One region of the Paenibacillus macerans genome, then DNA from elsewhere that is predicted to be linked to it. Evidence: riboswitches for the same ligand, from Rfam matches in the RefSeq annotation. Region 1 holds a riboswitch; the other holds the start of a gene.
What was found. A riboswitch is a leader RNA that binds a small molecule or an ion and turns the genes downstream of it on or off. The one in region 1 is predicted to bind S-adenosylmethionine.
Positions count from the first base shown of each region.

Region 2: linked by a shared signal. The riboswitch ahead of DYE26_RS29645 (methionine ABC transporter ATP-binding protein) and the one ahead of metA (homoserine O-acetyltransferase MetA) in region 1 are both predicted to bind S-adenosylmethionine.

Region 1 covers NZ_UGSI01000001.1:3,153,453-3,156,660, reverse strand. The annotation lists gene corA (magnesium/cobalt transporter CorA) at 278-1,213, opposite strand; SAM riboswitch class I at 1,697-1,824, shown strand; gene metA (homoserine O-acetyltransferase MetA) at 1,938-2,873, shown strand; gene DYE26_RS14255 (aminotransferase class V-fold PLP-dependent enzyme) at 2,890-3,208, shown strand, end outside.
Region 2 covers NZ_UGSI01000002.1:1,432,973-1,436,180, reverse strand. The annotation lists gene DYE26_RS29650 (methionine ABC transporter permease) at 18-686, opposite strand; gene DYE26_RS29645 (methionine ABC transporter ATP-binding protein) at 686-1,702, opposite strand; SAM riboswitch class I at 2,053-2,210, opposite strand; gene DYE26_RS29640 (Cthe_2314 family HEPN domain-containing protein) at 2,311-3,027, opposite strand; gene DYE26_RS29635 (UbiD family decarboxylase) at 3,043-3,208, opposite strand, start outside.

The DNA.
Region 1 (3,208 bases):
CAGTATTGTCTATATAAGTTGAATTAAAGAAGCGTGAAGAATAGGCAAGAGGGTGAAATGATTCTGAAGAAACGGCAGTGGTCGCCTTTGCGAGCGGATTTCTACCATATTTGAATTTATACAATCATAGAAATCCGGGAACAACAGCGATCGTAAGAACATTTCACCCGTCTGCCCCATCTGTGCAATCATTAGTTCAACTTATATAGAATCCTAGCGGCAACAGCGATCGTAGGCCCAAATATTTCTCGTAATCCCGTTCTTCACCGCTCTGCCCCTAAATCCAATCCCGCTTCCGGAAAATATAAAACATGCCCAAACCAAGCACGAGCATAATGCCCAAAACGATAAAATAGCCGTATTGCGAATGGATCTCCGGCATGTTGTCGAAGTTCATCCCGTAGATGCCGGTGATCAGCGTCAGCGGAATGAAAATCGTCGTAATCGCCGTAAACACGCGCATGATTTCGTTGGCCCGGTTGGCGATGGCGGACTGGTAGGCCTCGCGCAAGTTGCCGACCAGTTCGCGGAACGTATCGAAGTTTTCGGATATCTTCACGGCGTTTTCATAAATGTCGCTGAAATATTTCTGCAGTTGGTCGTCGATCAGCCGCAGATCTTTTTTATTTAAAATATTGATGACTTCTTTTTGCGGGCCAAGCACCTTTTTGAGCCACAAAATTTCGCTTCGCAGCCCGATGATTTCGTTCAAGTGCGAACGTTTCGTATGCATCAGGATGTCTTCCTCAAGCTTTTCGATCTTGACTTCGATCCGGTCGCCGACAATGAAATAATTGTCCACCACGAGGTCGATCAGCAGATACAGAAAACGGTCGGGTTCGCTTACTTCCTGTTCCCATAAAATCGGTTTGACCGCCCGCAGCTCGTTGATTTTCTGCTTGGTTACGGTAATGATGTAATGCCGTCCCAAAAAGATGTTCAGCGCCCGCAGAAAAATCTCTTCGTCATCATAACGGATGCTGTTCACAACAATAAAGTAATGGTTGTCGTATGTCTCGATTTTCGGACGTTGCTCTTCCTCGGTCAGGCAGTCCTCCACGGCCAAATCATGCAGCGAAAACAGCGGCTGCAGCAGCGCCAGATCGTCCACGTCGGCATCGATCCAATAGAAGCCTTCCTCCGGCGGGGTTGTCGTCAGTTCAACGTCCTCTACAGCGGTAAATACGCCTTCTTTAACATGACGGATTTTCATATGCTTTCACTCCCTTTCCCCTGGGGATGAATCCAGGGTTTGCTCTTGGTTAGAGCATAGGAAAGAGACCGCTGCATTCGGCCGCACCGAAAGAGGCGTTTAGCCAAACACCGGGAAACGGAAGTGCCCATCTCGGTCCTTGAGCACCCAGCTGATCAATTTCCTATGCGATTGTAATTTCCGGGTTGTCCTCTGCGAACTCGGGTCGCCTTCCATTCTCGGTTTCACCTCGCAACTTTTCAAAATTGAAACATTCAGTCCGCTTCAAGGCCGAACAGCCTCTAAGCACTTGTTTAGTATAACGCTGCGATCGGAAATGTTTCAACCCAAAAGTATATTATGCACCGGGACGAAAGCCGTACATGAAAAAACAGTGTGATTTTTCTCCTAAGTTCTTGACGGAAGGCAGCATTTACATTAAAGTGATTTCAAGGAGCAACGCTTCATGAACAACAGCTCCGAACCCCAATTAAATACAGCGAAATCTTATCAAGAGCAGGTGGAGGGACTAGCCCGATGAAACCCGGCAACCGGCGATCTTTGATCGCAGCGGTGCTAATTCTTGCAGAACCGATTTCAAGCGATGCTTGGCGGATTCTGAGAGATGAGAGAGGCGCATACTGGAACGTAATGACCTTTCTCCCGCGGAGAGAGGTCTTTCTTGTTATCGCCGACTTTCGAATCGATATGATTTCCGACTAACTTCTAAAGGAGTGAACCCCCTATGCCGATTAAAGTACCGGACCATCTGCCGGCCAAAGAAGTGCTGACCCACGAAAATATTTTCGTGATGGACGAAAGCCGGGCCTATCATCAGGACATCCGTCCATTAAGGATCGCGATCCTGAACCTGATGCCGACCAAAGAAACGACCGAAACGCAAATTTTGCGTCTGCTCGGCAACACGCCGCTGCAGGTTGAAATCGTCCTGCTCCACCCGAGCTCCCATACCTCCAAAAATACTTCGGCCGAGCATTTGGAGATGTTTTACAAGACGTTCGACGAAATCAAATACCGCCGGTTCGACGGCATGATCGTTACGGGCGCTCCGGTGGAGCAGCTGGAATTTGAAGATGTAAATTACTGGGAAGAGCTCAAAGAAATTTTCGAGTGGAGCAAAACCTACGTCACTTCCACCATGCATATTTGTTGGGCTTCCCAGGCCGGTCTTTACTATCATTACGGCGTGCGGAAAATCCCGCTGCCGAAAAAATGCTTCGGCGTGTTCTCCCATACGGTCAACGATCCGCGCGTCAAACTGCTGCGCGGCTTCGACGAAATGTTCCTGGTGCCGCATTCCCGTCATACGGATGTGGAACGCGCCGACATCGAGCGGGTGCCCGAGCTGCAGATTTTGGCCGAATCCGAAGAAGCCGGAATTTACCTGGTGGCCAGCCGGGACGGCAAACAGATTTTCGTGACCGGACATTCGGAATACGATCCCGATTCGCTCAAGTGGGAGTATGAACGAGACATAGCCAAAGGAATGGAAGTCGATCCGCCGGTCAACTATTTCCCGAAAGACGATCCGTCCCGTCAGCCGGTTTCGTCCTGGCGCGCCCATGCAAACTTATTATTTTCCAATTGGCTGAACTACTATGTGTATCAAGAAACGCCGTATGATATCGATCAAGCGGCGGAAATTATGTATGAGATCTGAAGTGGAGGGATAACAGATGGGAGAGAACAACAAGCAAGAGTGGCGCATCGAAAGCGTCCTGGCGCAAATCGGTTCCGTGGAGGAACCGGTGACCGGGGCGGTGAATTACCCGATTTATCAGGCGACGGCGTTCCGGCATCCGCGGCTCGGTCAAAGCACAGGCTTCGATTACGCCCGGACCAAAAGCCCGACCCGCAAAGTGCTGGAAGACGCGGCGGCTGTTTTGGAAGCCGGGGATGCGGGGTTTGCCTGTAGCTCCGGCATGGCGGCGCTGCAAACGATATTCACCCTGTTTGCCCAGGGCGATCATCTGATCGTATCGCTCGACCTGTACG
Region 2 (3,208 bases), on a different contig from region 1:
TCTATTTGGGTAATTCCTTATTTCCGCGTAAAAAAGATAACCAGCCGGTCGCCCAGCATTTGCAGCACTTGCACCAGAATGACCATGAATACGACAGAGACAAGCATCACTCCCGACTCGTAACGGTAGTAACCGTAACGGATGGCCAGGTCGCCGAGTCCGCCGCCACCGACCATGCCCGACATCGCCGTGTAGGACACGAGCGTCACGACGGTGATCGTCATCCCGGCGATCAGGCCGGGCAGCGATTCCGGCAGCAGCACCTTGCGGATGATTTGGAACGATGAGGCGCCCATCGCCTGGGACGCTTCAATCACCCCGCGATCAACCTCGCGCAACGCCGTTTCCACCAAACGGGCGAAAAACGGAGCGGCCCCGATCACAAGCGGCGGAATTGTCCCTTCCACGCCGGTCGAAACGCCCATGATCGCCCGGGTCACCGGAATCAAGGCGACGATCAGGATGATAAACGGAACCGAACGCAGGATATTGACGATAAACGAGGCAATCCGGTAAATCCAGCCGAGCACCGCGGACGGCGAGCGGGAACAGGTGAACAGCAGCACCCCGAGCGGAAGCCCGATCAAAAACGTGAACAAGGAGGCGTACCCCATCATTTTCAGCGTGTCGATCGTAGCGGTACCCATTTCGGGCCAATCCACCCCGGTAAAATCCACATTCCACATTACCCGATCACCTCCACATCAAGATCCCGCGCTTTCAGGAGCGACAGCGTCCGGTCGACATCGGCGTCCGCGCCTTCAAACGAAACGGTAAGCTGCCCGTACGGCACTTCCTTGATCGTCGAGATCGTCCCCTGCAGGATGGCGAAATTCACACCGGTCTCCCGGACGACCTGGGACAATACCGACTCATACGTCTTTGCCCCGAGGAACGTGATCTTCACCAGCCGGGACCATGCCGGACGGGGCACCGAAGCGGCCAGCTTGACGCCTTCCTCCCCGGCGGCGTCCCGGTGGATAAACTCGCGCGTGACCGGATGCTTCGGCTTCAGAAACACCTCGGTTACCGGCCCTTCCTCGACGATGCCGCCCTCATGAATGACCGCCACCCGGTCGCAGATGCTTTGAATGACGTGCATCTCGTGCGTAATGAGCAAAATCGTTAAATGGAACTTCTTATTGATGTCCAGCAGCAGCTTCAAAATCGAATCCGTCGTTTGCGGATCGAGCGCCGAGGTCGCTTCGTCGCACAGCAGGACATCGGGATCGCTCGCCAGCGCCCGGGCGATGCCGACCCGCTGCTTCTGGCCCCCGGACAGCTGCGCCGGATATTTATGGCGGTGCTCTTCCAGACCGACCAATGTTAGCAAGCTGTTCACCTTTTCCGCAATGACCGCCTTCGGCGTTCCGATCAGCGTCAGTGGAAAAGCGATGTTATCATAAACGGTAGCCGACGACAGCAGGTTAAAATGCTGAAAAATCATGCCGATTTTGCGCCGCTGCTGCTGCAGCTCGCGTTTGCCCAGCTTCGTCAGCTCCACGCCGCCGACCCATACCTCGCCTTGCGTCGGACGTTCCAGCAAATTGATGCAGCGGATCAGCGTGCTTTTGCCGGCGCCCGAGTGGCCGATGACGCCGAAGATTTCCCCTTTTTGCACGCTCATATTGAGGCCCGACAACGCGGTGGTCGACGTTTTTTTGCCGCTGTAAATTTTGGTGATGCCTTTGAGTTCAATCAAGCTCCTAACCCCCTTTTCCATGCCGTTTCCGCTTATAGAGGTTGTTCAAAAAGTCGTCTTTCCATGACGAAGTAGTTCAGGGAGTAAATCGGGCATCGAATCTTGAATTCAGCCGAGCCTTCCAAGCGGATGCTTCCGAAGCATGTTTCCTTCGGAAACATTTGACTCACGTAGATCTGTCTACGCTCCGCTACTTTCGTCCCTGGCTTCATCCAACTCAAGCGTTTTGAAAAAACGCACTTCGGAAGCATACGCTTCGGTCCTGAAAACCCGACTTTTTGAACACGCACTTATATAAATAAAGAGCCCCTGACAGAATCAAAGGGCTCTCTTTACGTAAAGACAATGCCTTCTCATCTGCCAAAACCAATCTGCCACTGCAGCCATCGGTTTTGAAGGAATTAGCACCATGACATCCGCCAAGCTCCGCGGTTACCCGCGAAAACACCCTGGTCGAATCGGTTGCTGGGCTTCATCGGGCCTTTCCCTCCGCCTCTCTCGATAAGAAAAATATTAAATTGGATGAAACTATTTCACGCTTTCTGAAACTATTGTTGAGTATAAAGACTTTCTCGCATTTTGTCAAAGGAAAAATAGCTCATTTGAAGTCAGCTTGTTGTGACCTTTTTCCACCGCCGGTTCGTATAATCGAAAACGGTCCAAAAGGTTTCGCAAACCATGCGGTAACCCTGCTCCAAATCCCGCAGATGCCGGTCGAGATCCTCCAGTTCGATCTTCCCGTAAAGGGCCTGGTGCCGCTGCCACAGATCGTCCTTCATTTCCGAGTTCATGTAATGGATTTCCGTGTTCCGCCGGCGCCTGAGCACCCCCAGCACCTCACCGTACTCCTCCTTGATCGCCGTCAGCTTGCCGCCCAGCTCGGGATGTACCTTTAGATGAGCAAATTGGCGCAGCACCGTAAAGTAGGAAAAATGCGTCTTGACCTTGGACGTGTTCAAATTGAACAGCTCGTTCAGCACCGTGCCCAGCTTGTCCAGAGAGGAAAACACCCGAATAAACCCGTCCTTGTAAAAAAAGACGTACCGCGCATAATTCTCCCGTTCGTCCGAGCCCATATCGTCCACGAAACCGGTCCGCACTTTTTTGCGGAAAAAAGCCGCGGCAAACAGACACTGTTCCAACTCGTCCAACGAGGTAATCAGGCCGTGCATCCAAACTTCCAGCTTGCGGAAATCATGGGTTGGATCTTGATGCCGCTTCATTTCCCGCTGCAGCAGCTTCACGGTTTGCGCCATCGCGCCCAACGTCTCGGCCAGCCGGCCTTCATTTCGTCTCGGCGGTTCGCCAAGTAAGCTTCGCAGCATTCGTTAGTCCCCGTTTCACGAAAAATAAGATTTCCAGCGCTCATCCACCAAAGACACGATATCTTCCCGCGGAAACAGTTCGTCGGGATACCCCGGCTTCATCCGGGCATCGACGACCAGCGGCAGCGTATAGGCCAGATGATGCTGGCGCACCTCGGCCGCGGCAAAAATATCGTCCGCC